DNA from 4 places in the Lelliottia nimipressuralis genome. Region 1 is predicted to be linked to each of the others. Evidence: predicted binding sites of a transcription regulator. Region 1 holds the regulator's gene; each other region holds the start of a gene.
What was found. The regulator PhoB, encoded in region 1, activates phosphate uptake and scavenging genes when phosphate is short. The targets are predictions, from matches to a motif close to CTGTCATAAAACTGNCNNAT.

Region 1 (7,711 bases):
CCACTGATCTGAATAAGCCAGATAATAATAAACAAGAAATCAACCACAACGGAACGGTGGGTAATATGCGAGTTAGAAATATCTTATGGGAGCGAAAAACGTCGCCATAGGGTAAGTAATATTGAAAATGGCTTTTTGATCACCGTCACACTTTTTGCGATTTGTAATCCCCTGACATAAAAGAATGGGGGCCGCAAAGCCCCCATTGATCGCGTGACCGCGCTTACTCCACAGCAAAGGCTCTGTCTAACTTGCTGTACCCGAGCCCGTTAATTTTCTTCACTTTGATTTGTACCGGTATGCGCTCTTTCATCGCCTCGACATGGCTGATGACGCCGATGGTTTTGCCCGTGGCGTTCAGGGCATCGAGCGCATCGAGCGCCGTATCCAGCGTTTCGCTGTCCAGCGTACCAAAGCCCTCATCAAGGAACAGGGAATCTATTCGCGTTTTATGGCTCACCAGATCTGACAGCGCCAGCGCCAGCGCAAGGCTTACCAGGAAACTCTCCCCGCCGGAGAGGGTGCGCGTATCGCGCACGGCGTCGGCCTGCCAGGTATCGACCACTTCCAGCTCCAGCGCATCGCTGGCCTTGCGTTGCAGCAGATAGCGCCCGTGCAGGCGGTTGAGCTGCTGGTTGGCCAGCCACACCAGATTATCGAGGGTCAGCCCCTGGGCAAATTTACGGAACCGGTCGCCGGTGCTTGAACCGATCAGCGCGTTCAGATATCCCCAATCATCCGCGAGACGCGCGGCTTCTTCAATCTGCTGCATCAAGCCCTGCTGATGAAGACGGTTATCGCTATCCTGCTTCAGCTGCTGGCGGATCTCGCCCTGACGCGTCGTATTTTCGCGCAGCTGCTGTGCCAGTTGCTGTAATTGCGCCTGCAATGCCTGTACGTCCAGATCCGCCGGCAGCGCTTCCGGTTGCTTTTCCCTATGCTCCAGACGCTGCTGATCCGCCTGTAAGGCCAGCGCAGAGGATTGCTGGAGCTGTTGTTCCAGCGTATGTTTCAGCTGTTCCAGCTTGCGCACGGTATCGCCATCAAGCAGTGCGGCAAGGAACGCGGCTTCACTGGCAAAACTGCTCTCCTGGAGCGCAGTCGCAAACTGGGTTTGCAGCTGTGCCAGACGCTCGCGATCGCTCTGCTCCTGCTGTTGCAGGGTGGCGAGCTGGCTTTGCAGGGAGATGCAGTCGTTGTGAATTTCGCGCCAGTTATCGGGGACCGGCTCGTCCGCCGTTTCATCTTCGGATGCGGGCAGCGTGTCGAGAAGCGGCATCAGGACGTTCATTTGTTCCTGAAGGGCCGTCAGCTGCTTCTGCTTTTCCTGCCACTCATTCGATTCGGTTTCACGCAGTGCCAGCCACGCGCTCTCTTCGCCCTCTTGCGGCGCGGTGAGGGCGAGCGGCGTTAATGCGCTCAGCAAGGTCTGGCGCTGGGTATCAATCTGCTGCTGAATCTGGTGAATCTGCTGTTCCAGTTCGTTGAGCTGATTCTGCAAGGCCAGGCGTTGGCTGAGCTGATACAGCTGGCGCTCGTACTGTTCCTGCTCCTCCAGCCAGGGGGCAATATCTTCCTGAATGTTCAGGCTCGCCTTCAGTGACGCGCACACCGACTGCCACTCCTGTGTGAGCGCTTGCTCCTCCTGAGTGAGCGTCAGGGTTTCTGCGGTTTCGCGCTCACGCTGGTCTATCAGCGCTTTCAGCTGTCCGCGCAGCAAGAGTCCCTCTTCTTCAAGCCGTTTCACTTCGGCGTGCAGTTCATCGCGGCGACGTTGGTTAGCGCTAACCTCCAGCGCCTGATACTGCGCCACGGCAGGATGTTCGGTTGCACCGCACAGCGGGCAGGGTTTACCCGCCTCGAGGCTGGCGCGGTGCGCCTCCAGACCCTTGATCAGCGCTTCCTGTTCGCACAGGGTTTTCAGATCCAGATAGTGCTGGTTTTTCTCTTTGTACTGCTGGCGTCGCGCAGCCAGGGTTTGATCAAGCGTGGCCTGCGCGGCCAGGTCTTTTTCCTGCGTTGCCCGCATCTGTAACAGCCGTTTTTGCAGCGGCTGATAGCGGGCATGCAGTGTGGCGAGACGCTGGCGCGCCGGGCGATACTGCACCTGATGCTCTAACGCCTGCGCGGTCTCTTCTGCGGATAGCGTCAGTGAAGTGAGCGGCAGCGCGGCCAGTTTTTGTTGCAGTTCAGTCAGACGCTTACCCAGCGCCACTGCCTGAGATTTATCCCGCTGCTGCTGGGTAAATAACGCGCGCCAGCCGCCAATGTGCTGGCTCAACAGACCGAAGTGGTTGTGTTCGTCGATCCAGCTGGCGAGCGATTTGTGCTGTGACTGGAGCCGCTCTGCCTCACGCATTGCACCGTTACGGATCCGCGCCCGCTGGCCCTTGCGTGAAAGTAAGCGAGTATTTACTTCGGAAATCTGCTGCTGCGTGCGGGCGAGCGTCGACGCCTGCTCCTGCTGACGGTCCCAGAGCGGGCGCAGCGCCAGCGCAGGCTGTGCCTGCTGCAGTTTAAGCAGTTCCGGTTGGGCGTCGGCCTGTGCCTGTAACGCCTGTTGATGTGCCGATTGCGCACGTAGCTGTTCACGCGCCAGCTCTTCGCTGCGCACCAGCCACTGATGTTGTGCCTGGCGGTTTTGCTGTTCACTGAGCAGCGTTTTTTCTTCGTCAGTCAGTGCTTGCAAACCCTGATGGAGCTGCTGTTGCTGTTCTTCGCTCAGCAGCACCACGCCTGCCGCCTGCGCTTCGCGCATCTCCAGCTCGGTTCTTGCCGTTTTGTGTTTTTCAAACACCATGGCGGAGATTTGGCCGTAGATCTCGGTACCGGTCAGCTCTTCCAGCAGCTCGGCGCGCTCTTTGGGTTTGGCATTTAAAAACGCCGCGAACTGCCCCTGCGACAGCAGCATCGAACGGGTGAAACGGCCATAATCCAGCCCGGTCAGGGAGGCGGTCAGATCGAGTTTATCTTTCACCTTATCGGCGAGAATTTTGCCGTCTTCGCACCGGGCAAGCTCCACGCGCGGTGCCTGTAAGTTCCCGTCCGGCTGGTTACGGGCGCGGTTCTGGCTCCAGAATGCGCGATAGGCCACGCCTTTCACTTCGAACTCCACTTCGGCGAGGCACTCCGCCGTGTCGCGGGTCATGAGATCGTTTTGCGATTGCGACACCGTGTTCAGACGCGGCGTCTCATGGTACAGCGCCAGGCAGATGGCATCGAGCAGGGTCGTTTTACCCGCACCGGTCGCGCCCGTAATGGCAAACAGGCCGTTGCTGGCAAACGGCTCGGCGGTGAAGTCGATTTTCCACTCGCCCTTCAGGGAGTTGAGGTTTTTCAGACGCAGGCTGAGAATTTTCATGCGTTGTTTTCCTCGTCATGCAGCGCGTGCAGGGTCTGGGTAAAGAGTTCGTTGAGGCGCGTGCGCTGTGCGTCGTCCAGCGCTTCCTGCGCCAGGCGGCGCTCAAATACCTCTTCCACGTTTAATTCGCTGAGGGTTTCGCGCTGCGCGCTTAAGAGAATTTTCTCGCGCTGTTCGCGGCTGCGGCGCACCAGCAATACCTCTACAGGCAGATCGTCGGTCAGGGTCTGGATTTTGCGCTGCATGTCGTGCAGATATTCATCGGTGCTGATTTCAATATCCAGCCAGACGGGAGGCGACTGTTCCAGGCCGCGCCACTGTTCAAGCTGCGCAGAAATGGCGGCCAGATCGCCTTTGAGCATCGCCAGCGGTTGTGTCACCGGTACGGTTAACGTCTCGACTGCGCTCAGTTTGCCCTCGGCAAAACTCACCAGATGCACGCTTTTGCCTTTGCCGGTTTCATCAAAGCTGAGGGAGATCGGTGAGCCGCAGTAGCGGATATGCTCGCAGCCGCCAATGATCTGCGCGCGGTGAATGTGGCCGAGCGCGATGTAATCCGCTGGCGGGAAATTCTGCGCCGGGAACGCATCCAGCGTACCAATATAAATCTCGCGCACCGCGTCACTTTTGCTGGCACCGACGGTGGTCAGATGCCCGGTAGCAATGACCGGCAGCGGCGCATCACCGCGCAGCGCGCAGGCCTCGGCGTACTGCTGGTGATAATAGTCCGTGATGGCCTGCAGCAGATGCTGCTGTTTTTCGCCGCCGGAAAGCCCAGCCTGGCTCTGAACGATGTCACGCGGGCGTAAAAAAGGAATCGGGCAAAGCACGGCACCCGGCGTTCCGTCGCGTTTTTTGAGGATTTGCGGGGCATGTCCGGCGTTTGCCACTACAGTAGTATTCAGAAACGCAAGAATATCGCGGGATTCGTTGAGCGTGGCGACGGAATCATGGTTGCCCGCGACGATCACCAGATGGCAGCCTGTTTGCTGCAGATTGACCACGAAGCGGTTATACAGCTCACGCGCATAGCTCGGCGGCGAGCCGGTATCAAAAATGTCCCCTGCAACAATGATCGCGTCCACCTCCTGCGACTGCGCCGTCTCCAGCAGCCAGTTCAGGAACGCTTCATGTTCGGCGGCGCGACTTTTGCTGTAAAAATTTTGCCCCAGATGCCAGTCCGAGGTGTGGAGTATGCGCATAACAGTTCCATGGCAAAAAAGGGTGAAGGGGATTATAAGCTTTCAGGGCTGGAAAATAACCGCTGTAATAAAACAACAGTTTGCCATTCATGGTGGTAATGTTTTTCATAAATCTGTCATAAATCTGACGCATAATGGCGCCGCATTACAAACTGATACTTTAATAAGACAGGGCAAAGTATGGCGAGACGTATTCTGGTCGTAGAAGATGAAGCTCCGATTCGCGAAATGGTGTGCTTCGTGCTCGAACAAAATGGCTTCCAGCCGGTTGAGGCGGAAGATTATGACAGCGCGGTGAATCAACTCAACGAACCCTGGCCCGATTTGATTCTGCTTGACTGGATGTTGCCCGGCGGTTCTGGCCTGCAATTTATCAAGCACATTAAACGCGAAGCGATGACCCGCGATATCCCGGTGGTAATGTTGACGGCGCGCGGTGAAGAGGAAGATCGCGTGCGCGGTCTTGAGACCGGCGCAGATGATTACATCACCAAGCCGTTCTCGCCGAAAGAGCTGGTGGCGCGTATCAAAGCCGTCATGCGCCGTATTTCGCCGATGGCGGTGGAAGAGGTGATCGAAATGCAGGGGTTAAGCCTCGACCCGACCTCACATCGCGTGATGACCGGCGAAAACCCGCTGGATATGGGCCCGACAGAATTCAAACTTTTGCACTTCTTTATGACTCACCCGGAACGCGTCTACAGCCGCGAACAGTTGCTGAATAACGTCTGGGGGACTAACGTCTATGTCGAAGACAGGACGGTCGATGTCCATATTCGCCGCTTGCGTAAAGCGCTGGAACACAGCGGCCACGATCGAATGGTGCAGACGGTCCGCGGTACGGGTTATCGTTTTTCGACCCGTTTCTGAACAATGACAGGAGTGTGACGCGTGCTGGAACGTCTGTCATGGAAAAGGCTCGTTTTTGAACTGATCTTATGTTGTATTCCCGCCGCCATTCTGGGGGCGATTTTTGGTTATCTGCCGTGGTTTTTACTGGCGGCAGTGACCGGCCTGCTGGTCTGGCATTTCTGGAATTTACTGCGTCTCTCCTGGTGGCTGTGGGTCGATCGCAGCATGACGCCACCGCCCGGCAGCGGCAGCTGGGAGCCGTTGCTTTACGGCTTGCATCAGATGCAGATGCGAAATAAAAAGCGCCGTCGTGAGCTTGGAAGCCTGATCAAGCGCTTTCGCAGCGGTGCCGAATCGCTGCCGGATGCGGTGATTCTGACCACCGAAGAAGGGACGATGTTCTGGTGTAATGGCCTGGCACAACAGCTGCTGGGGCTGCGCTGGCCGGACGATAACGGCCAGAATATCCTTAACCTCCTGCGTTATCCTGAATTCACCCTTTATCTGAAAAAACGCGACTTTACCCGCCCGCATAATCTGGTGCTGAACAATGGCCGTCACCTTGAGTTTCGCGTGATGCCCTACAGCGATCAGCAGTGGCTGATGGTGGCGCGCGATGTGACCCAGATGCACCAGCTCGAAGGGGCGCGGCGTAATTTCTTTGCCAACGTCAGCCACGAGCTGCGCACGCCGTTGACGGTGCTGCAGGGGTATCTGGAGATGATGCAGGAGCAGACGCTGGAGGGGGCGCCGCGAGAGAAAGCGCTTCACACCATGCGCGAGCAAACGCATCGTATGGAAGGGCTGGTGAAGCAGCTGCTTACCCTGTCAAAAATTGAAGCGGCACCGACGCTGGCGATGAATGAAACCATCGACGTGCCGATGATGCTGCGGGTGGTTGAGCGGGAAGCCCAGACCCTGAGCCACAAAAGGCATCAGTTCACTTTTGAGCTGGACAGCAGTCTGAAGGTGCTCGGCAGCGAGGACGAACTGCGCAGCGCGATTTCAAACCTGGTCTATAACGCGGTGAACCATACGCCAGAGGGCACGCAGATTATTGTGCGCTGGCAGCGCGTCCCGACGGGGGCGGAGTTTAGCGTCGAGGATAACGGGCCGGGGATTGGACCGGAGCATATTCCGCGTCTGACCGAGCGTTTCTATCGCGTGGATAAAGCGCGTTCGCGGCAGACAGGCGGCAGCGGGCTGGGGCTGGCGATTGTTAAGCACGCCGTGAATCACCACGACAGCCGCCTTGATATTCAGAGTACGCCGGGCAAAGGCACGCGCTTCAGTTTTGTTATCCCGGAACGTTTAATTGCCAAAAAAAGTGCCTGACAACGTGTGTGTCAGCCCTCCTTTCCACAGGCCAGCTTATGCTGGCCTGTTTGCTTTGCAGTCAAGCGAAACGTGAATGAATTTTATACGGATGTTGCTTTTTTGTTCGCATGATTAGCCATGAGTTTTTCTTAACCTTAGAGGATTGTTCTGGTCTGAATTTTCATGCTGGCATATTGTTCTGGTTTTCAGATCCCTCCTTGCCTTTAAACGTTATAAGCGTTTAAATTGCGCCCCATATACTGTCATACCGACTGTATTTACGTGGTAAATCGAAAAACTATTCTTCGCCACGGCATGACGGGAGCATATCCCGCTGAAATTGAGTAAATTTTCCGCTGTATCGTCCCCTTTGGGATGGCGAAAATCTCAACGTTTTCAACACCACATCCACAGGCAGTAAGGTTCTATGACCCATCATTTAAAATCGCGTGACATCATCGCGCTGGGCTTTATGACTTTTGCGCTGTTCGTCGGCGCAGGTAACATCATTTTTCCTCCTATGGTTGGCCTGCAGGCGGGTGAACACGTCTGGACAGCGGCGATTGGCTTCCTGATTACTGCGGTCGGTCTTCCGGTTCTGACCGTGATCGCGCTGGCGAAAGTCGGCGGCGGCGTGGACAGCCTCAGCACCCCGATCGGTAAAGTGGCGGGCGTTCTGCTGGCAACCGTGTGCTATCTGGCGGTGGGTCCACTGTTTGCGACCCCGCGTACTGCAACGGTCTCCTTCGAAGTGGGGATTGCTCCCCTGACCGGTGACGGCGCGCTGCCGCTGCTGATTTACAGCCTGGTCTACTTCGCGCTGGTGATTCTGGTCTCCCTCTATCCGGGCAAACTGCTGGATACCGTGGGTAACTTCCTCGCGCCAATGAAAATTCTTGCGCTGATCGTGCTGGCCGTTGCAGCCATCATGTGGCCAGCAGGCCCGATCAGCGAGTCGCTGGACGCCTACAAAACGGCG
Region 2 (7,711 bases), 400 kb from region 1:
TGACGCAGGTTAACAAGCAGGCCATCGCCTCTGCTTTCGGGCGGGCGGCGCAAAGTTATTCCCGACACGACGACCTGCAGCGCCGGAGCGCCCAGGGGCTGAAAACGCTGCTCGGCGAGGGGCGTTTCCACGCCGTGCTGGATGCAGGCTGCGGGCCTGGCGCAAACAGCCGTCTCTGGCGCGAGGCGGGCAGCCATGTGACGGCCCTCGACCTCTCCCCGCAAATGCTGGAACAGGCGTGCTACCAGCAGGCGGCTGATGATTATCTGGTGGGGGACATCGAGTCAATTCCGCTGCCGGACGCGCAGTTTGACCTGGTCTGGAGCCATCTGGCGGTGCAGTGGTGCGCCAGTCTGCCGCAGGCGTTGCGCGAGTTGTATCGGGTCACGCGCCCCGGCGGCACTGTCGCCTTCACCACGCTGCTCGATAACTCTCTGCCGGAGCTGAATCAGGCCTGGCGTGCGGTGGATGAACGGCCGCACGCCAACCGTTTTTTACCGGCGCAGGCGGTGAACGACGCCCTCGCCGGGTGGCGCTACAGGGCCACCATGGAGGTCGTTACCCTCTCTTTCAGCGATGCCCTGAGCGCGATGCGCTCGCTGAAAGGGATTGGCGCCACCCATCTGCACGACGGACGGGCGCGAAAACCCCTCACGCGCGGTGAACTGACGCAGCTTGAGCTGGCGTGGCCGCGTGTGTGCGGGGAATTCCCGCTCTCTTATCAACTCTTTCATGGGATTATCGAACGTGACTGAACGCTATTTTGTCACCGGAACCGACACTGAAGTCGGTAAAACCGTCGCCAGCTCGGCGCTGTTGCAGGCGGCGCGTTTGCAGGGATTCATCACCGCCGGATACAAACCGGTCGCCTCCGGCAGCGAGATAACGCCGGAAGGCTTGCGCAACTCCGACGCGTTGGCGCTGCAACGCCACAGCACGCTTGCACTGCCGTATCAGGCGGTGAATCCATACACCTTCGCCGAGCCAACTTCTCCGCACATCATCAGCGCCGACGAGCAGCGCCCGATTGCATTTTCGGTTCTCTCTGCAGGTCTGCGCGCGTTGGAGCAGCAGGCGGAATGGGTGCTGATCGAAGGGGCAGGCGGCTGGTTTACGCCGCTCTCGGCGCATCAGACGTTTGCTGACTGGGTGCAGGAAGAACGGCTGCCAGTGATCCTGGTCGTGGGCGTTAAGCTCGGCTGTATCAACCACGCGATGCTCACCGCGCAGGCGATTCAGCAGGCCGGTTTACGCTTCGCAGGCTGGATCGCCAACGACGTGGTGGCCCCAGGTAAACGTCATCAGGAGTATCTTGCGACGCTGAAAAACGTCCTTCCTGCGCCGTTCCTCGGGGAGATCCCCTGGCTTGCTGAGGGCGCAGAGCAGGCCGAGACCGGGCAGTATCTCGATCTCAGCGTCTTGCATCCAGCGACATCCAGTGGGCGATAAGCTCATCATCCAGCTCGTTAACGTGGCCCTGAGCCACGTTACGCCCGCGATACAGCACGCAAAAACGATCGGCCACCCGGCGAATAAACGACAGCTGCTGTTCCGCTAACAGCACCGTCATTCCCAGCTCCCGACTCAACCGCATCAGCAGCTGCCCAAGCCGGATGGCAAAGGTGCTTCCCGCGCCGTGCAGCGGCTCGTCCAGAATCAGCAGGCGAGGGCGGCAAATCAGCGCATTGGCCAGCGCCAGCTGGTACTGCTCGTCGGGCGACATCCCCGTCGCTCTGGCGTGACGCAGCGGCCACAGCTGGGGAAACAGCTCGTAAATATCACTGCTCGCCGCCGCATCGGGTGCACCTTTGGCGCGCATGGCCACGTGCAGGTTCTCCTCAACGGTGAGCTGCGAGAAAATACGCCGGTCCTGTGAGACATAGCCAATGCCCGGCATCGCGCACTGCTCAGGTGCAGCGCTGCGCAAATTGCACGGTGGCGCGCCCGCTTCATGCCAGATGATGGTGCCGCTCTCGATGGGCAACTGGCCGGTGATGCAGTTGATAAGCGTGGTTTTCCCCATACCCGGCAGCCCGATAACGCCTGTACACATCCCTGGCGGCAAATCCAGATCGACATTCCACAGCGTGTGCTGACTTCCATAGAACTGATTAACGGCGCGCAGACTTAGCATATTTCACTCCTTAAAACGCATGAGGGATGAGACGTCTCAGGATAATCTGCAAAACCCTTGCCATAACCGATGGCGTGGTTCGATATGCTGCACTTTTCAGATTTAGCTCACAGCCGGGAAAAGGGTGGGTTGTGCACATAATGACGGAAATGTGATTAAGATCTCGCCAGTCGGTTATGCGCGGTGGGGCTGAATATCATCAAAAAAGAGCTATAAATATTTTTTACGGACATGCCCTTGGGAAAAAACGGGAATTTGCGGAGTCGCGGTCTGTACGGGCTGGAAGCACTTATCCACTATTCCTGTGGATAACCATGTGCATTAGAGTTAGAAAACCTGAGGCAAGCGAGAGAAGACGCGGCCTGCGCATGAATTGATGCGAAACGCGGCTTTAAGAAATATCTTCTATGAATTAACGAGTTAGACAAAAGCAATCATCGTCATGAAAGTGTCACTGACTGCCATAAAACTATCATTACGTGGCTTGACAAATGTTAAAAATAGAAATGTTCTGGGGATAACCGAACATTGCTGGTGTTTTATCTCGTCACAGCCTAAATTTTGGCCCCTTTCGCACTCATCAGGCGGATGCTAATCCAGATATCCTTACACGCCACTGGTTTTACATCCAGTATTTATTACTGGCAAATTTGCCAGCCGCGAGTAAAATTACTCACCTGCCGCTTTTTCCGACATCAGGTTGTCGCCCATGAGTAAATTGTTCAAACTGAATTCTGCTTTCCGTCCGTCTGGCGATCAGCCGGATGCGATCCGTCGCCTGAAAGAGGGGCTGGAAGACGGGCTGGCGCACCAGACCCTGCTGGGTGTGACCGGTTCGGGCAAAACCTTTACCGTTGCCAACGTGATTGCGGATCTGCAGCGCCCGACGATGGTGCTGGCGCCTAACAAAACGCTGGCGGCGCAGCTGTATGGCGAGATGAAAGAGTTCTTCCCGGAAAACGCCGTTGAATATTTCGTCTCCTACTACGATTACTACCAGCCGGAAGCCTACGTACCCAGCTCAGACACCTTTATCGAGAAGGATGCTTCGGTCAACGAACATATCGAACAGATGCGTCTGTCGGCAACGAAAGCGCTGCTTGAGCGTCGGGATGTGATCGTGGTGGCGTCGGTCTCCGCCATCTATGGTCTGGGCGATCCGGATCTTTACCTCAAGATGATGCTGCACCTGACCATCGGGATGATTATCGATCAGCGCGCGATTTTACGCCGTCTGGCGGAGCTGCAGTATGCCCGTAACGACCAGGCGTTCCAGCGCGGTACTTTCCGCGTGCGCGGCGAAGTGATCGACATCTTCCCGGCAGAATCCGACGATCTGGCCCTGCGCGTTGAGCTGTTTGACGAGGAGGTCGAGCGTCTGTCGCTGTTTGATCCGCTGACAGGCCACGTTGAGTCGGTGATTCAGCGTTTTACCATCTACCCGAAAACCCACTACGTCACCCCGCGCGAGCGTATCGTACAGGCGATGGAAGAGATCAAAGTGGAGCTGGCTGACCGTCGTAAGGTGCTGCTGGCGAATAACAAACTGCTCGAAGAGCAGCGCCTGAGCCAGCGTACGCAGTTCGATTTAGAGATGATGAACGAGCTGGGTTATTGCTCGGGCATTGAAAACTACTCGCGCTATCTCTCCGGGCGAGGTCCTGGCGAAGCACCGCCGACCCTGTTCGATTATCTCCCGGCTGACGGTCTGCTGGTGGTGGACGAATCTCACGTCACCATTCCGCAGATCGGCGGCATGTATCGCGGTGACCGCGCGCGTAAAGAGACGCTGGTGGAGTACGGTTTCCGCCTGCCGTCGGCGCTCGATAACCGCCCGATGAAATTCGAAGAGTTCGAGGCGCTGGCCCCGCAAACGATCTACGTGTCGGCCACGCCGGGTAACTACGAGCTGGAGAAATCCGGTGATGAAGTTATCGATCAGGTGGTGCGTCCAACGGGCCTGCTGGACCCTATTATCGAAGTTCGCCCGGTGGGAACGCAGGTGGACGATCTGCTCTCAGAGATCCGCGCTCGCGCATCGGTTAACGAGCGTGTGCTGGTCACTACGCTAACCAAACGTATGGCGGAAGACTTGACCGAGTATCTGGAAGAGCACGGGGAGCGCGTGCGCTATCTGCACTCGGATATCGATACCGTTGAGCGTATGGAGATCATTCGCGATTTACGTCTTGGCGAGTTTGACGTGCTGGTGGGGATCAACCTGTTGCGAGAAGGTCTCGACATGCCAGAAGTGTCGCTGGTGGCGATTCTGGATGCCGACAAAGAGGGCTTCCTGCGTTCTGAGCGCTCCCTGATTCAGACCATTGGCCGCGCGGCGCGTAACATCAACGGGAAAGCGATTCTGTACGGTGACAAAATTACGGCGTCGATGGCGAAAGCGATCGGCGAAACGGAACGTCGTCGTGAGAAACAGCAGCAGTACAACGAAGAGCATGGCATCACCCCGCAGGGGCTGAACAAGAAAGTGGTGGATATTCTGGCGCTGGGTCAGGGGATTGCGAAAACCAAAGGCCGCGGAAAAGCGCGTCATCCGGTTGAGGCTGATGCGGTGGAAGTGCTGCTGACACCGAAAGCGCTGCAGCAGAAAATCCACGAGCTGGAAGGGCAGATGATGCAGCATGCGCAGAATCTGGAGTTTGAAGAGGCGGCGCAACTTCGCGATCAGCTGCATAAGCTGCGCGATCTGTTTATCGCGGCGTCGTAACTCGCGTTGCCGGGCGGCATTGCGTCTGCCCGGCTAACCGTTCGGATGCGTTGTCGGCCCGGTTAGCGTAACGCCACCGGGCGCAGTTCGGTTATCCCAACGCCTGAATCGCTTTTTCCAGCGCCAGGCGCAGCAAATGCCGGTCGTGGCGATATTTAATATCACTCGCTTCCAGCTCTGTCTGCACCACCACACGGCCTTCCATACCTGAAACATCCACCTTCGGCCCTACAACCACGCCGTCGATAATTTTTTTACCGACGTACTGCTCCATCAGATTGAGTTTATCGGCAAGCGAAAGGCTGGCGGCGGCAGGGCTAAGCTCTTTCCCCAGATTACCGATATACACCATCGGCGCGGGTGTTCTGCGCAGCGCTTGGGCCAGCTCTTTTACCAGCAGCAGCGGCATCAGGCTGGTGTAAAAACTGCCAGGGCCGATGAGGATCAGATCCGCCTCGCTGATAGCTTCCACCGCTTCGCGCGTGGCGGGAACAGTCGGGTAGGTCATCAGTTCTTTGGGTGGGACTACCAGCTGGTCAATATTGACCTCGCCGTAAACTTCATGCCCTTCCATGTCGATCGCCATCAAATCGACCGGTTGTTCCGACATAGGAATCAGGAAAGCATCCACTTTCAGCAGATTTCGGATTAAATTGATCGCCTCAAGCGGGCGTACGCTCAGGTGATCCAGCGCCTTTAACATCAGATTTCCGAGGTTATGCCCGGAAAGTTCCCCGTTACCGCCAAAACGATACTCAAACATCGCCGATGCGACGCTTTGTTCGGTAATTAACTGGTTAAGACAGTTACGCATATCGCCCCAGGCGATACCGCCTTCTGAACGACGAATACGACCTGTTGAGCCACCGTTATCGGTGGTGGTCACGATCCCGGTGAGCCTGGAGCCCAGCGAGGATAATGACGACATAACCCGCCCCAGCCCATGCCCTCCGCCGAGAGCGACCACACGGTCAAGATCCGCAAAAGTGCGATTGCGCATACAGATTCCTTATGACATTTGATCCGCGTAACAGTAACCCAACTACCCCTAAAAGACGATGCCCGACCCCTGTCAAAATGACGTATATCAATGCGAAACATTGATTTTTACGTATTCTGTAGTGAAAGTGCACGATCAGGTCGCTATATATATAATTATATAGCGAAATCGGCGAATGGCGAAAGCGCCATTTCCGCGCTACTATCGGCATAACCCACGTTTTCAAATTTGAAAACATACACTCTAGCCCTGGCGCCTGTGTCACACGATATGGCGCCCTGGCCGTGACGGAAACGTCACCAGGGTACAGAAAGAAATGACTGTGCCTCCCGTACTGGAAAGGTGTACATGGCTTCTCAACTCACAGATGCTTTCGCGCGTAAGTTTTTCTATTTACGTCTGTCGATTACCGATGTGTGCAATTTTCGTTGCACCTATTGCCTGCCAGACGGCTACAAGCCGGGCAGCGTCACCAATAACGGATTTCTTTCCGTCGAGGAAGTGCGCCGCGTCACGCGTGCGTTTTCTGAGCTTGGCACGGAAAAAGTGCGTCTCACGGGTGGCGAACCCTCCCTGCGTCGTGATTTTCCCGACATCATCGCCGCTATCCGTGAAAACGAGAACATTCGCCAAATCGCCGTCACCACCAATGGCTATCGCTTAGCCCGCGATGTGGCCCAGTGGCGCGATGCGGGTCTCACGGCCATCAACGTCAGCGTCGACAGCCTCGATGCGCGCCAGTTTCACGCCATCACCGGGCAGGATAAGTTTCGCCAGGTGATGGAGGGGATCGATGCGGCGTTCGAAGCCGGTTTCGACAAAGTCAAAGTCAACACGGTCCTGATGCGCGATGTAAACCATCACCAGCTCGACACCTTCCTCGCGTGGGTCAAACCCCGCCGCATTCAACTGCGTTTTATTGAGCTGATGGAGACGGGCGAGGGCAGCGACCTGTTCCGTCGTCATCATATCTCCGGCATGGTGCTGCGCGATGCGCTGCTGAAGCGCGGCTGGATCCACCAGATTCGCCAACGCAGCGACGGCCCGGCGCAGGTCTTTTGTCACCCGGATTATGAAGGGGAAATTGGGCTTATCATGCCCTATGAGAAAGACTTCTGCGCCACCTGTAACCGTCTGCGCGTCTCGTCTGTGGGCAAGCTGCATCTGTGCCTGTTCGGCGACGGCGGCGTGGATCTTCGCGATCTGCTGGAAGACGATGCGCAGCAGGAGGCCCTCGAAGCGCGCATTTCTGCTGCTCTGACGCATAAAAAACAGACCCATTTCCTGCATCAGGGCGACACCGGGATTACACAAAACCTGTCTTACATCGGCGGGTAATCGGCTTAAAAGGAACCAGAAAATGAGTCAGGTCAGCGCTGAATTTATTCCGACGCGTATTGCTATTCTTACCGTTTCTGAACGTCGTGGTGAGGAGGATGACACCTCCGGCCACTGGCTGCGCGACGCCGCCCACGAGGCGGGGCACAGCATCATTGATAAAGCGATAGTGAAAGAGAATCGCTACGCCATTCGCGCTCAGGTCTCCCAGTGGATCGCCAGCGCAGAGGTGCAGGTGGTACTGATCACCGGCGGCACCGGTTTTACCGCAGGCGATCAGGCGCCAGAAGCGCTGCTCCCGCTCTTCGACCGCGAAATCCAGGGCTTTGGCGAAGTGTTCCGGATGCTCTCCTTTGAGGAGATCGGTACGTCCACGCTTCAGTCGCGCGCCGTGGCCGGGATCGCCAACAACACCCTGATTTTCGCCATGCCAGGCTCTACCAAAGCTTGCCGCACCGCGTGGGAGAACATCATCGCTCCGCAGCTGGATGCTCGCACTCGTCCGTGTAATTTT
Region 3 (7,711 bases), 1.6 Mb from region 1:
CACCTTCGTAAAAGCGGGCGACATGACCCAGTTCGGTCCTGAGCTGCTGAAAGCGCATAACGATCGCATCGCGAAAGATCCGGAATTCCAGTACATCATGAAGGACATTGCTCGCTTTAATGCCCTGAAAGAAAAACGGAATATCGTCTCGCTTAACTTCGCTCAGCGTGAAAAAGAGAACAACGAAGATGATGCCACACGTCTGGCACGCATCAACGATCGCTTTAAACGTGAAGGCAAGCCGTTACTGAAAAACCTGGATGACCTGCCGAAGGATTACCAAGAGCCCGATCCGTACCTGGATGAGACGGTGCATATCGCTCTCGACCTGGCAAACCAGGAAAAGAGCAAGCCCGCCGTTCAGCCCGCTCCGGCAAAATAACACCTCAACAGGCACAAGAAATTGTGCCTGTTTTTTTTAGTTCTGCATCCTCCCGTCAGCAAGCCCATAAACAATGTAAAGTTGTGTCTTTCTGGTGACTTACGCCCCCTGAATCCTTGAAAATGGCCACAATACCCATACGATGTGGGTAATCGCATAGTGCGTTTTGTTAAACAGAGGTTAAAAGAAAATTATGATGCGAATCGCGCTCTTCCTGGTCACCAACCTTGCGGTTATGGTGGTTTTCGGGCTTGTGCTAAGCCTGACAGGAATCCAATCGAGCAGCGTTCAAGGTCTGCTGATTATGGCGCTGCTGTTCGGTTTTGGTGGATCGTTTATTTCGCTGCTGATGTCCAAGTGGATGGCACTGAAATCGGTCGGTGGTGAAGTGATCGAGCAGCCACGTAACGATATGGAACAGTGGCTGATGAACACGGTGGCACAACAGTCTCGCCAGGCGGGTATCGCTATGCCGCAGGTGGCGATTTACCACGCGCCTGACATTAACGCCTTTGCCACCGGTGCGCGCCGCGATGCCTCGCTGGTGGCCGTGAGCACCGGTCTGTTGCAGAACATGAGCCGTGACGAAGCGGAAGCAGTTATTGCCCATGAAATCAGCCACATCGCCAACGGTGACATGGTCACCATGACCTTGATTCAGGGCGTGGTAAACACCTTCGTTATCTTCATCTCTCGTATCCTGGCGCAGATTGCTGCCGGATTTATGGGCGGAAATCGTGATGAAGGTGAAGAGAGCAACGGCAACCCGCTGATTTACTTCGCTGTCGCGACGGTGCTGGAACTGGTATTCGGTATTCTGGCGAGCATTATTACCATGTGGTTCTCCCGTCATCGCGAGTTCCATGCGGATGCGGGTTCGGCAAAACTGGTGGGTCGCGAGAAGATGATTGCTGCACTGCAGCGTCTGAAAACCAGCTACGAACCGCAGGAAGCGACCAGCATGATGGCATTCTGCATCAATGGTAAATCGAAATCGCTGAGCGAACTATTCATGACTCATCCGCCGCTGGATAAACGTATCGAAGCGCTGCGCAGTGGGGAATACATCAAGTAAGCGAGCAGTATGAGAAAGAAGCCGGGTTGAGCAGATATTGCCGCCCGGCTTTTTTTATGCCTGAGCTCGGGGTTGCGTCACGCGCAGGCCGCTGATAATGGCGGCGATAGTCGCCAGCGTTCCGGCGGTAAACAGGGCCAGATGTGTGCCATTCTGCCCGGCAAGGTTAAACATCAGCGCCACAAGTGCGGCACCAGAGCTTTGACCCAACAGGCGCGCGGTGCCGAGCATTCCACTGGCGCCGCCGCTGCGATGGCGCGGTGCGGCAGTAATGATGGTGTGGTTGTTCGGTGACTGGAACAGACCAAAACCGGCTCCGCAGAGCACCATTCGCCAGATAATATCCAGATCCGTTGGCGCAGAAGGCAACATCGCCAGCGCGAATAGCCCGGTTGCCATCACCACCAGTCCTAACGCACCCAGTAAACCCGCATGAACGCGTTCAATGAGATAGCCCGCAAGCGGGGCCATCACCATGGTTGCCAGTGGCCAGGGGGTCAGCAGCAGCCCGGTCTCCACTTCCGTTCGTCCAATCACGCCTTGCAAGAAAAAGGGCAGCGATACCAGTGCCAGCATCTGGGCGCAGAACGAGCAGATGGACGTCCCGATGGAAAGAGAAAAGAGCGGAATACGCAGCAGATCAACAGGCAAAAGAGGGACGGGCAACGCCAGCTGACGGCGCACGAAAAAGTAGCCGATGATCAGCATCGCAACGATTTCAGCGGCAATGAGCGTGAGCGATTGTCCCTGAGCAAATCCGCTAAGCGCCGTGATCAGCAGACCAAAGGTCAGGGCATTCATCACTGCGCTGGGAAGATCGAAACGTGGCATAGCACTCTTAGCACTGTTTTCAGGCAAATAGCGCAGGGCAAAGAGCAGGGCGATAATCCCCAGCGGAACGTTAATCAGGAACAGCCACTGCCACGACGCCACCGAGAGAATCGCTGCCGCGATAGTCGGCCCGGCGGCAGACGAGACTGCGACAATGAAAGAGTTAATCCCCATCCCGCGCCCAAGCTGGCGCTGAGGGTATATCAGGCGGATCAGTGCGGTATTGACGCTCATCAGCGCAGCCCCGCCGAACCCCTGCGCAATACGCGCAAATGTCAGGGTGTGCAGTGAGTCAGACAGGGCGCAAAAAAGAGAGGTCAGGGTAAAGACGACCAACCCGCACTGGTAGACGCGGCGATAGCCGAACATGTCGCCGAGAAACGAGAACGAAAGCAGCGAAACAACGATGGCGATCTGGTAAGCATTGACCACCCAAATGGAGCTGGCGGGAGACGCGTGCAGGTCGCTGGCGATGGTCGGGAGCGCCACGTTGGCAATGGCACCATCAAGTACCGCCATTGAAATACCAATGATAATGGTCGCGATCGCGCCGTACCGTTGCGGTAAGGGCAAGCCATCAGAGGACAGTTTTTCCATGGGAAATGAAACGCTCAGAGTGATATTATTATCAGAATCACTATTTTAGCACTGTTATTTCGGTTTTATGTCGCAGATTTGTAACGAAGTAAACGCAGATTGATTGCAGCATCTCGGTCACGAATTTATAATAAAAACCGGTTCTGATTTTTATAAAACACTCTCAATGAGGTGATAAATGGCAATCGCAGATTTGGATAAGCAGCCAGATTCTGTTTCTTCCGTGCTGAAGGTGTTTGGCATCTTACAGGCGCTGGGTGAAGAGCGCGAAATTGGTATTACAGAGTTATCGCAGCGTGTGATGATGTCAAAAAGCACCGTTTATCGCTTTCTGCAAACCATGAAATCCCTGGGTTATGTCGCACAGGAAGGTGAATCAGAGAAATATTCTCTGACCCTGAAACTGTTCGAACTCGGTGCCCGCGCGCTGCAAAACGTCGATCTGATCCGCAGCGCGGATATTCAGATGCGCGAGCTTTCACGCTTAACGAAAGAGACCGTCCACCTGGGCGCGCTGGATGAAGACAGCATTGTCTATATCCATAAAATCGACTCTATGTACAACCTGCGCATGTATTCGCGCATTGGTCGTCGTAACCCGCTCTACAGTACCGCCATCGGTAAAGTGCTGTTGGCGTGGCGCGATCGCGAGGAAGTCAAAGAGATCCTTGAAGGTGTGGAATACAAACGCAGCACCGAGCGCACTATCACCAGCACCGAAGAGTTGCTGGCCGTGCTGGATCACGTGCGTGAGCAGGGTTACGGTGAAGACAATCAGGAGCAGGAAGAGGGGCTGCGTTGTATCGGCGTTCCAGTGTTTGACCGCTTCGGTGTCGTCATTGCAGGCCTGAGTATTTCGTTCCCGACGCTGCGCTTCTCTGAAGAGCGTCTGCACGAGTATGTTGCCATGCTGCACACCGCAGCACGCAAGATTTCAGAACAAATGGGTTACAACGACTATCCGTTCTGAATCCAACAATAAAAAACGCCGCTGAAAATGCGGCGTTTTTGTATTTGTGAGTCAATCGACTTATCCGTTATCGACCACTGTCTCGCTTTTGCGCAGAACCGGACAGTTCGATAAACCAATAATTCCGCTGTCACTGTGGAGATATTGCGCGGTGCTGGTGCCTCTGGCAGTCAGATATTTACACTGAATCCCCAGTCCTGCCGCATTTTCTGTGCTCCCCACCAGCACGCCGTATCCCGTCAGTAACAAACCAATCCATAAAATGGCCAGGACAATAATTGTCCGAATAATGATGCGCATGAATGCCTCATTTTTTTGCTAATAATGCTGTTAAGCGTAATAGTTTTACTCTATGAAACAAGTGCATGATTCCGAAAATTTTCTGATGCAGGTACAGTTAGCCCTTGTTTAAGATAACCGTGATAACCTGGTCATATCAGGTCAAAAGACGGAGTGTGGAGTGAAAAAGTTTCGCTGGGTAATTCTGGTTGTTGTACTGATTGCCTGTGTCATTTTGTGGACACAGACGATCAATGTCATGTGCGATCAGGATGTACAGTTTTTTAGCGGCATTTGCGCAATAAATCAATTCATCCCCTGGTAGTATTCATTTTTCTAACAGATGGTACCCTTCCTCTGCGTCAGTGCTAAAATGGCGTTTTTATTGAGGTGGTAAAATGGGTGAGTTACTGAATTCGGGGCTACTGAACGTAGCCTCACTGGCGATCTCTCTGGTCGTGATGATTATCGGCCTGGCGCTGTGGTTCTTTGTGAATCGCGCCAGTTCTCGCACGGATGAGCAGATTGAACTGCTGGAAGCGTTGCTTGATCAGCAGAAACGCCAGAATGCGTTGCTGCGCCGTCTGTGCGAAGCTAACGAGCCGGAAGAGAAAGAAGTCCCAAAAGCCGCTGAAGCAGTGGTAAACGAAGACGAAGATGATTTCATTCGTCTGGTGGCTGAACGCTAACGGATGAGCGGGGGAGGTGGCTGTGGTCTGGAAAAATCCCTGGTATAACCCCTCCCTGAAACATCATGCTCCCGATGGTTTTCGCAACCTCGACTTTACTGGCCATCAGCCCGGTGACGTCGAGCGGTGGCGCAAGGAGCGCAAAGCGGCGGGATTACCCAAACCGCCCACGCCGGGTTATGACGAATTTATCCGCCAGTGGTGGCAGCCTGCCGAACTGAACGACCGGCCAGAAGATGGCGTCTGGTGGCTAGGTCATGCCAGTGTGCTGCTGCGTTTAAGCGGGCAATATTTGCTGACCGATCCTGTTTTTTCCCGACGCGCCTCGCCGCTCCCCTTTCTTGGACCGCAACGCAAGACACCCCCGGTTTTAACCGTCGACACGCTTCCACACATTGATGCGTTGGTGATTTCCCACAACCATTACGATCATCTCGATTCCGCTACTGTCCGCCACCTGTTGCGGCGTTTCCCTGAACTCACGGTGTTTGTGCCGCTGGGCCTCGGCGACTGGTTTCGTCGTCGCGGTGCTAAAAATATTCTTGAGCTGGACTGGTGGCAGAGCGCTGTGTTTCAGGGGATTACGCTGACCGCCGTTCCGGCCCAGCACTGGAGTATGCGCACTTTCTGGGACAGAAATCGCTCATTGTGGTGCGGCTGGGTATGTGAAGGGGCAGAACAGCGGTTTTGGTTTAGCGGTGATACGGGTTATACGCCAGATTTGCTCGCCATCCCGCAGCGCTTAGGGCAAATTACCGCCGCCGCGCTGCCCGCCGGGGCGTATGCACCACGCTGGTTCATGTCGGCCCACCATATGGATCCGCAATCTGCCATCAAGCTCTGGCAGCAAATGGGAATGCCGCTCGCATTTCCGATCCACTGGGGGGTGTTCGAGCTGGCCGACGAGTCCCTCGACGAGCCGGTGCAGGAGCTTACTCAGGCGCTGGAAAATGAAGCGGGGATTAACGACAAGTTTAGAATATTGAAAATTGGTCAATATTTATCCCTGTGATCTAATACCGCCTCGCTGAATATATTCTCTATTCCAACCCTGTCCCTCAGATGTATTTCCATCGAAACGTTTTTCTTGCTTTCTTTTGCACCAGAATGAAAGACGTTTCATTATTTTGGTGCAATACACCAAACTGTCATCTCCGACATATATGATGAAGCCGCACAATTTATAGCCGGTTTATTTCAGTGTAAAACTCAAACCCTTACGTTGATTTCAGCATAACTTTTCGCAAATTGTTCTAACTCAATCATTGCATTCATTAAACTTTCGGCACTGGCTGGATCTATATCAAAGATTGAGCTAAGGTAAAATTGCTTTAGATTACAGGCGCTACGCTGGCGCCTGTCTTGCGGTTCGCTTTGGTCTGGCGGCGGCAGTGCGCGCATGCAGTTGTGCATAATGTCGCAGGCTGAGATCGGAGTTTGTGCGGCGGATCTAGACACGTTTAAAAATGGCTTGCCATAATTATCGTTGTATGTAATAACACGTTTTGGGTCAAACGAGGTACAGTTCTGTTTATGTGTGGCATTTTCAGTAAAGAAGTCCTGAGTAAACACGTTGTCGTTGAATACCGCTTCTCTGCCGAACCTTATATTAGTGCCTCAAGCAGTAATGTCTCAGTTTTATCTATGTCAATGCCTGCGGGCTAAGAAAACAATCTAAGGAATTTTGCAAATGGCAAAGATTAAAGGTCAAGTTAAGTGGTTCAACGAGTCTAAAGGTTTTGGTTTCATTACTCCTGCTGACGGCAGCAAAGACGTGTTTGTACACTTCTCTGCAATCCAGGGTAACGGCTTCAAAACTCTGGCTGAAGGCCAGAACGTTGAGTTCGAAATTCAGGACGGCCAGAAAGGTCCGGCTGCTGTTAACGTAACCGCTATCTGATCGAATCCCTGCTGACTTAGAAGCGCTGCGGCGCCTCACACTCAGACATCAAGCCTCGCGTATGCGGGGCTTTTTTAATCCTCTTTTTTCAAAATGTTACCCCGTTCGCTTCTGTTCGTAGTTTGTTGCAAAGCTGCGAGATTAGAAGCATTGTTTTCGCACCTAATGTCACGTTTTTCCCGTTAAATCAGGGCGTTGTTAATCTGACCTGGAGTCCGGGTGAAAAAGAAAACCTCTGATCCTGCCGGAAACTTCACCCCGGCGCGTTTTGTCCTGCTGTGTATCGCCATTTTAGGCAGTCTGGCCTTTCTGCTGGGGCGCGTCGCATGGCTGCAAATCATCAAGCCTGACAACCTGGTAAAACAGGAAGATATGCGATCTCTGCGCGAAGTGGCGATTAATGCCCCGCGTGGGATGATCACCGATCGCGAAGGCCGTCCGCTGGCGGTGAGTGTGCCGGTACAGGCCGTGTGGGCCGATCCGAAAACGGTGCTGGCGAAAGGCGGCGTCGGCTTTGATGACCGCTGGCAGGCGCTTGCCAGTGCGCTGCATATTTCGCTGAGCAGCCTGGCTGCGCGGATCAACAGTACCCCTCAGGGGCGCTTTATTTACCTTGCCCGTCAGGTTGACCCTTCTCAGGCGCAGTGGATCGATAAGCTCAACCTGCCGGGGATCAATCTACGCGACGAATCGCGCCGTTTTTATCCCGCCGGGCATGTGGCGGCCAATTTGCTCGGATTCACTAACATCGACGGGCAGGGGATTGAAGGCGTAGAAAAGAGTTTCAACGCGCAGCTGACCGGTAAACCTGGCGTGCGGCGCGTCAGGGAAGATCGCTACGGTCACGTGATCGAGAATCTGACGGAGGTCTCGCCGGTTCCTGCGCACAATATCCAGCTGAGCATCGACGAGCGACTCCAGACCATCACCGAAGACGCGCTGGACAACGCCGTCGCGTGGAACAAAGCCGAGTCGGGCGCGGCGGTGC
Region 4 (7,711 bases), 1.3 Mb from region 1:
GCTACGGCGAAATCGCTGCGCGTCTGTCTGAGCTAGGCAACCAGTACAGCAACAATGTACTTGACGCCACCATGGGCTGGTCAAAACTGATCACCGATGAAGCCGAGCTGGCAGGTATGCCGGAAAGCGCGCTGGCCGCCGCCAAAGCGCAGGCCGAAGCGAAAGAGCAGGAAGGCTATCTGCTGACGCTGGATATCCCGAGCTATCTGCCAGTGATGACGTACTGCGACAACCAGGCGCTGCGTGAAGAACTCTACCGCGCGTACAGCACCCGCGCCTCTGACCAGGGGCCGAACGCCGGTAAATGGGATAACAGCCCGGTAATGGCCGAAATCCTCGCCCTGCGCCACGAGCTGGCGCAACTGCTGGGCTTCGACAGCTACGCCGAAAAATCCCTCGCCACCAAAATGGCGGAAAACCCACAGCAGGTGCTTGATTTCTTAACCGATCTGGCAAAACGCGCGCGTCCACAGGGTGAAAAAGAGCTGGCCCAGCTGCGTGCATTCGCTAAAGCGGAGTGCGGCGTTGATGAGCTGCAGCCGTGGGATATCGCCTACTACAGCGAAAAACAGAAACAGCATCTCTACAGCATCAGCGACGAGCAGCTGCGCCCGTACTTCCCGGAAAGCAAAGCCGTGAATGGCCTGTTCGAAGTGGTGAAACGCATTTACGGCATTACCGCAAAAGAGCGTCACGACGTGGAAGTGTGGCACCCGGAAGTGCGATTCTTCGAGCTGTACGATGAGAAAAACGAATTGCGCGGCAGTTTCTATCTGGATCTGTATGCGCGAGAAAACAAACGTGGCGGCGCGTGGATGGACGACTGCGTCGGCCAGATGCGTAAAGCGGACGGCTCGCTGCAAAAACCGGTCGCCTACCTGACCTGTAACTTTAACCGTCCGGTAAACGGTAAACCGGCGCTGTTCACGCATGACGAAGTGATCACCCTGTTCCATGAATTCGGTCACGGCCTGCACCATATGCTGACCCGTATCGAAGCGGCGGGCGTTTCTGGCATCAGCGGTGTGCCGTGGGATGCCGTCGAGCTGCCGAGCCAGTTTATGGAAAACTGGTGCTGGGAGCCGGACGCACTGGCGTTTATCTCCGGTCACTACGAAACCGGCGAACCGCTGCCGAAAGCGTTGCTGGATAAAATGCTGGCGGCGAAAAACTACCAGGCAGCGATGTTTATCCTGCGTCAGCTGGAGTTCGGTCTGTTCGATTTCCGTCTGCACGCCGAGTTCAGCCCGGAGCAGGGCGCGAAAATCCTCGAAACCCTCGGCGAAATCAAGAAGCAGGTGGCGCTCATTCCGGGTCCATCATGGGGCCGTTTCCCGCATGCCTTCAGCCATATCTTCGCGGGCGGTTATGCGGCGGGTTACTACAGCTACCTGTGGGCCGACGTTCTGGCAGCCGATGCGTTCTCTCGCTTCGAAGAAGAGGGGATTTTCAACCGTGATACCGGTCAGTCGTTCCTGGATAACATCCTGACGCGCGGCGGTTCCGAAGAGCCGATGGAGCTGTTCAAACGCTTCCGTGGCCGCGAGCCGCAGCTGGATGCGATGCTGGAACATTACGGAATCAAAGGCTAATCGCGTTCGTGAAAATTTGTTTGATAGATGAAACAGGCGCCGGAGACGGCGCCTTATCTGTTCTGGCTGCCCGCTGGGGGCTTGAGCACGATGCCGATAATCTGATGGCGCTGGTGATGACGCCGGAACATCTGGAACTGCGCAAATGCGATGAGCCAAAGCTTGGCGGGATCTTTGTCGATTTTGTTGGCGGTGCGATGGCGCATCGCCGCAAGTTTGGCGGCGGTCGCGGTGAAGCTGTGGCGAAGGCGGTCGGCGTGAAGGGCAGCTATCTGCCGGACGTGGTGGACGCGACGGCAGGGCTGGGGCGGGATGCCTTTGTGCTGGCGTCTGTAGGCTGCCGTGTGCGGATGCTTGAGCGTAACCCGGTGGTCGCTGCACTCCTTGACGATGGTCTGGCGCGTGGCTATGCCGACCCGGAGATAGGCCCGTGGTTGCAGGAACGCCTGCAGCTGATCCACGCCTCCAGCCTGACGGCGCTCACAGATATCACGCCGCGCCCGCAGGTGGTCTATCTCGACCCGATGTTCCCGCATAAGCAGAAGAGTGCGCTGGTAAAGAAAGAGATGCGCGTGTTTCAGTCGCTGGTGGGACCGGATCTGGATGCGGATGGATTGCTTGAACCCGCACGCCTGCTGGCGACCAAACGGGTGGTGGTGAAGCGCCCGGACTACGCACCGCCGCTGGCGGATGTGGCAACAACAAACGCGGTGGTCACGAAAGGGCATCGGTTTGATATTTATTCAGGCACGCCAGAATAACAAAGCCCGGTGACGTTTACGCGCACCGGGCCTACACATCTGATCATCGGCCGGGCAAACGCTAGCGCTGCCCGGCAATGTCAAACTTACTCGTCTTCTTCATCTCGCAGCGGAACAATCAGCATATCCACGTGGACGGTGTTGATCAGCTGGCGCGCGGAGGACATCAGTTTGCTCCAGAAATCCTGGTGATGGCCGCAAACGACCAGGTCCATATCGTATTTCTTAATCGCATCAACCAGCACCTGACCCAGATCGCCGCTGCCGCTGAGGGTTTCGGTGATCGGATAGCCTGCGTTGGTGGAGAGCTCAGACAGCGCGTGGTGAGTCTCTTCGGAGATGCGTTTTTGCATATCGCCAAGATTGACGTCGATAAGACCGGTGTAGAGATCGGAGTAATTCACATCAACGTGAATCAAAGAAACTTTCGCGTTGTATGGGCGTGCCATGGATACCGCTTTATCAACCAGCACTTTGCTCTCCGGGGAGAGGTCTACCGCGATGAGAATGTGTTTGTAAGCCATAGTGTTACTCCTTCCTTAAGTTATCGATGACTATCAGGTAAGCCGTCGCCTTTATGTCTTCATTACGGCCCAGTTCAACAAATTTTTCAAGCTTTGGTGTTGATAACGATTAACCTTGTGGCAAAAAAATTAACGGATCTCCTACACTATTTAATGAGCCGTTCGGATATTAAAACGTGAACCCGATCGACTTTCGTCATTCTTTCACTGATCTGTCTGTCAGGGCATTGGGGTGCGGTTGTCCAGAGGCCTTGCTTCGTGGGCGGGCGCCGGGGAGGAAGTATGATTAGCACCGTCGCATTGTTTTGGGCGTTATGTGTGGTTTGCATAGTGAATATGGCGCGTTATTTCTCATCGTTACGCGCGCTGTTAGTGGTACTTCGTGGTTGCGATCCGTTGCTTTATCAGTATGTGGATGGTGGAGGCTTCTTCACGTCGCATGGACAGCCCAGCAAACAGATGCGTCTGGTGTGGTACATCTACGCCCAGCGCTATCGCGATCATCATGACGACGAATTTATCCGTCGCTGTGAGCGCTTGCGTCGTCAGTTCATTTTAACCAGCGCCCTGTGCGGGCTGGTGGTGGTGAGTATGGTGGCGCTGGTCATCTGGCATTAAGCCAAAAAAAAGCGGGTCAGTTTCCTGACCCGCTTTTTCATTGCTTATCCTGCGTTAAATCAGTTTCAGCGAGATCCAGTACAGACCGCCTGAAAGCAGAATGGACGCCGGGAGGGTGAACACCCAGGCCATCAGGATGTTGGTCACGGTTTTACGCTGCAAACCGCCGCCATCAACAATCATAGTACCGGCAACCGAAGAAGACAGAACGTGGGTCGTTGAAACCGGCATACCGGTGTAGCTCGCCAGACCGATAGACACAGCCGCTGTCATCTGCGCGGACATACCCTGCGCATACGTCATGCCTTTCTTACCAATCTTCTCGCCGATGGTGGTCGCCACACGACGCCAGCCAATCATGGTGCCGATACCCAGTGCCAGCGCGACCGCCATGATGATCCAGATAGGCGCGTACTCGATGGTATTGAGCATATCGCTTTTCAGTTTCTTCAGCAGACGCTGGTCATCAGCGTTCACTTCCGGCAGCTTCGCCACTTTATCGGTCACATCAGAGATGCACAGCATAATGCGACGCATCTGACCACGTTGTTCTACGGTCAGTTTGTCATAGCTTTCGATATCGCCCAGCATCCCTTTCGCACGTTCCAGCGCGTTAATCGCGTTGGCCGGGTGGCAGTGGAACTCGCCCGGTGCGGTTGCAGCGCCTGGCTCTGGAGAAGGAATCAGCTGGTCAACGCCGGTGGCTTTCTTCAGCAGATCAGGGTGCTGCTGGAAGTAAACTTCGACGTTGTTGACGGCGTCACGGGTACGGGTGATTTCGTATCCGGTGGCATTCATGTTAACCACGAAACCTGCCGGAGCCACGCCAATCAAAACCAGCATGACCAGGCCGATGCCTTTCTGACCGTCGTTTGCGCCGTGAGAGAAGGCGACGCCGATAGCGGAAATAATCAGTGCAATACGGGTCCAGAACGGTGGCTTCTTCTTGCCATCTTTCTTTTCACGCTCTGCGGGTGTCAGGTGAATACGGGCGCGTTTTTTGGTACCGCTCCAGTAACGACGCAGGATGAAAATCAATCCACCTGCCACGACCAGACCCACAATAGGGGAGATAATCAGGGAGCCGAAGATCCCGACAACTTTAGGAATGTTCAGCGCATCAACCACAGACGTACCGGTCATGAGGGCATTGGTTAAACCGATACCGATAATCGCGCCAATCAGCGTATGAGAACTGGATGCAGGCAGGCCGAAATACCAGGTACCGAGGTTCCAGATAATGGCGGCAAGCAGCATTGAAAACACCATGGCGAGACCATGGCCTGAACTCACGTTCAGTAACAGGTCCGTTGGTAGCATGTGCACAATGGCATAGGCTACGCTGAGACCTCCGAGGAGAACACCAAAGAAGTTAAATACAGCCGCCATAACAACCGCTACTTGCGATCGCATTGCGCGAGTGTAGATAACCGTTGCGACTGCGTTCGCAGTGTCGTGGAAGCCATTGATAGCTTCGTAAAACAGTACAAATGCCAGAGCAAGCAATAGTAAAAGCCCGGTATGTAAATCCAGACCAGCAAACAAATGTAGCATAGGACGTTACGCCATTTTGGAGGACATGAACGCGGCGCATTATCCAGGACAAATGCGCAACGGGCAAAGTGAAATATAGCTTTTTTTTGATATACCTTCTGCTTTGTTTGCGTCTGGTAAAGAAATATATTTTATATTTCAATTAAATGACTGACATATCGGTTTTTTGCGCTGGTGCGACCACATAGGAAACTTTACAATTCGAGCCTGTTAAACAAGAGGATTTCGACGTGGAAAGGTTTGATGCCGTAATTATTGGCGCCGGTGCGGCGGGAATGTTCTGTGCGGCCATGGCCGGACAGGCGGGTCGTCGTGTGCTGTTGCTGGATAATGGCAAGAAACCCGGCCGAAAGATCCTGATGTCTGGCGGGGGTCGCTGTAACTTTACTAATTTATATGTCGAACCCGCCGCGTATTTGAGTCAAAACCGTCATTTTTGCAAATCTGCTCTGGCGCGCTATACCCAGTGGGACTTTATCGATCTGGTGGGTAAACACGGCATTGCGTGGCACGAAAAGACGCTCGGTCAGCTGTTCTGCGATGACTCCGCGCAGCAGATTGTCGATATGCTGGTGGCCGAATGCGAGAAGGGCGGTGTGACCACACGCCTGCGTACCGAGGTGCTGAGCGTCTCGCGTGACGACAGCGGCTACACGCTGGAGCTGAACGGTGACACGGTCAGCGCGGACAAACTGGTGATCGCCAGCGGTGGTCTGTCGATGCCGGGGCTGGGCGCAACGCCGTTCGGCTATAAAATCGCCGAACAGTTTGGCCTGAAAGTCCTGCCGACCCGCGCCGGTCTGGTGCCGTTCACCCTGCACAAACCGCTGCTGGAGCAGCTTCAGACCCTTTCCGGCGTGTCGGTGGCATCGACCATTACCGCCGAAGACGGCACCCTTTTCCGCGAAAACCTGCTGTTCACGCACCGTGGCCTGTCAGGCCCGGCCGTGCTGCAAATCTCCAGCTACTGGCAGCCGGGGGAATTTGTGACGGTGAATTTAGTCCCGGACTGCGATCTGGCGGCGTTCCTCGATGAACAAAGGGCCGCGCATCCGAATCAAAGCCTGAAAAACACGCTGGCGATGCAGCTGCCGAAGCGTCTGATTGAGTGCCTGCAACTGCTGGGACAGATCCCGGACGTCACCCTCAAGCAGCTCAACGTGCGCGATCAGCAGGCGCTGGTCGAGACGCTGACCCACTGGCGCGTTCAGCCAAACGGCACCGAAGGCTATCGCACGGCGGAAGTGACGCTTGGCGGCGTGGACACGGATGAACTCTCGTCCCGTACGATGGAGGCCCGTAACGTCCCTGGGCTCTATTTTATTGGTGAAGTGATGGACGTGACGGGCTGGCTGGGCGGATATAACTTCCAGTGGGCCTGGGCGAGCGCCTGGGCCTGTGCGCAGGCGCTGGCGGAATAAGCGGCACTGAAAAAGCCCGAAGCCATTCGGGCTGATATCGTGAGAATACGGACTTTCCCGCTACTCTTCCTGCAATTAGCAGGTATCCTTAGGGATCTGTTGTTGGTCGTTCATTTTTCGATTTCGCGGATCTCACCACACTATGCAAAAAATGTTAAGAATGCCGCTGCTACTGGCATTGTTGTCGTGTCTGATACTGACGCCCTTTTTCTCTCATGCAGATGACGCGCCAACGCAAACCGAGGCGGAGCAGCCTGTAAAGGTCAACGTCAGCACGGCGCTGCCTGCGCTGCAAAAACGCCTGGATACCCTCAAGCAGCAGGTCTCTGCGGTCAAAACCGACAAGAAATTCACCGCCCTGAATGACGATGCCCTTAAGCTTGCCGAAGACGCGAACAAACTGGCCGTTATCCTTGCGCCGCAGCTGACGCAGATTCAGGCGCAGCTCGACGTACTCGGCCCGGCGCCCGCTCCGGGCACCGTTACCGAAACGGCGCAGGTGGTTGGCCAGCGTAAGCAGCTCAATAACAGTAAAACGCTGCTAACGACGCAGATTGAACAGATCAAAGCCATCGCCGTTAACGCCCAGAATCTCTCCAGCCAAATCTACGGGCTGCGCCGTGATGCGCTGAAAACGCAGATTGCCCTGAATACCGGCAGCATTTTGGGTGAGAAATTCTGGTCGCCTTTGATTTCCCCTAACGAGAAAGACACGCAGCGGTTTGACGAATTCGGCTCGCAGATCGGCGATGCCTGGGATCAGGCCTGGAGCGAAGACTGGTATATCGGTTCCGGCTTCTATCTGCTGTTAGCGCTGGTGATCGGCCTGTTCGGGCGCAAGGCGCTGGACAAACCGATGAACTGGATCTTGCCGCGCTGGCTGCCGCAGGGACGTTTTCGCCGCAGCTTCCTGGCCTGTTTCACGACGCTGAGCACCACGGTGACGCTCGGCATCAGCATGCAACTGCTGTGCTATATCTTCACACGTTTGCCAGACACGTCCCGTCTGGTGCTGGATTTTGCCGATCAGTTAGTTGAGCTGACCTATTTCTCGGCGGTGATTGCCGGGCTGGGTATCGCGCTGCTGTCGAACAGCCATCCGTCGTGGCGTCTGCCGGGTATCGCCGACTCGCTGGCGAAAACGCTCGCCTCGTTCCCGATCCTGCTGGCGGCGTTTATCTTTATCTTCGGCATTATCGAGCAGCTCAACGGGCTGGTCGGGTCGAGCATTGATGCAACGC

Region 2: a site for PhoB is predicted at 2,593-2,612, ahead of uvrB (excinuclease ABC subunit UvrB). Genes of this name have one in related genera too.
Region 3: a site for PhoB is predicted at 2,953-2,972, ahead of kdgR (DNA-binding transcriptional regulator KdgR). Genes of this name have one in related genera too.
Region 4: a site for PhoB is predicted at 5,183-5,202, ahead of pitA (inorganic phosphate transporter PitA). Genes of this name have one in related genera too.

Annotation. Positions count from the first base shown of each region.
Region 1 is NZ_CP167172.1:1,018,599-1,026,309, forward strand. Features, by position in the region: gene ACB496_RS04755 (hypothetical protein) at 1-35, opposite strand, end outside; gene sbcC (exonuclease subunit SbcC) at 224-3,361, opposite strand; gene sbcD (exonuclease subunit SbcD) at 3,358-4,563, opposite strand; gene phoB (phosphate response regulator transcription factor PhoB) at 4,744-5,433, shown strand; gene phoR (phosphate regulon sensor histidine kinase PhoR) at 5,455-6,750, shown strand; gene brnQ (branched-chain amino acid transporter carrier protein BrnQ) at 7,160-7,711, shown strand, end outside.
Region 2 is NZ_CP167172.1:1,419,306-1,427,016, forward strand. Features, by position in the region: gene bioC (malonyl-ACP O-methyltransferase BioC) at 1-755, shown strand, start outside; gene bioF (8-amino-7-oxononanoate synthase) at 1-13, shown strand, start outside; gene bioD (dethiobiotin synthase) at 748-1,449, shown strand; gene ACB496_RS06625 (ABC transporter ATP-binding protein) at 1,412-2,134, opposite strand; gene uvrB (excinuclease ABC subunit UvrB) at 2,844-4,859, shown strand; gene yvcK (uridine diphosphate-N-acetylglucosamine-binding protein YvcK) at 4,951-5,859, opposite strand; molybdenum cofactor riboswitch at 6,087-6,220, shown strand; gene moaA (GTP 3',8-cyclase MoaA) at 6,208-7,197, shown strand; gene moaB (molybdenum cofactor biosynthesis protein B) at 7,220-7,711, shown strand, end outside.
Region 3 is NZ_CP167172.1:2,632,067-2,639,777, reverse strand. Features, by position in the region: gene prc (carboxy terminal-processing peptidase) at 1-382, shown strand, start outside; gene htpX (protease HtpX) at 576-1,457, shown strand; gene ACB496_RS12590 (MFS transporter) at 1,512-2,885, opposite strand; gene kdgR (DNA-binding transcriptional regulator KdgR) at 3,064-3,855, shown strand; gene ACB496_RS12580 (YobH family protein) at 3,916-4,155, opposite strand; gene mgrB (PhoP/PhoQ regulator MgrB) at 4,316-4,459, shown strand; gene ACB496_RS12570 (YebO family protein) at 4,533-4,823, shown strand; gene ACB496_RS12565 (MBL fold metallo-hydrolase) at 4,846-5,835, shown strand; gene ACB496_RS12560 (hypothetical protein) at 6,033-6,395, opposite strand; partial or broken gene ACB496_RS12555 (DUF2627 domain-containing protein) at 6,357-6,501, shown strand; gene cspE (transcription antiterminator/RNA stability regulator CspE) at 6,514-6,723, shown strand; gene ftsI (peptidoglycan glycosyltransferase FtsI) at 6,943-7,711, shown strand, end outside.
Region 4 is NZ_CP167172.1:4,385,786-4,393,496, reverse strand. Features, by position in the region: gene prlC (oligopeptidase A) at 1-1,592, shown strand, start outside; gene rsmJ (16S rRNA (guanine(1516)-N(2))-methyltransferase RsmJ) at 1,601-2,353, shown strand; gene uspA (universal stress protein UspA) at 2,440-2,877, opposite strand; gene uspB (universal stress protein UspB) at 3,160-3,495, shown strand; gene pitA (inorganic phosphate transporter PitA) at 3,550-5,049, opposite strand; gene ACB496_RS21110 (NAD(P)/FAD-dependent oxidoreductase) at 5,280-6,470, shown strand; gene ACB496_RS21105 (DUF3772 domain-containing protein) at 6,613-7,711, shown strand, end outside.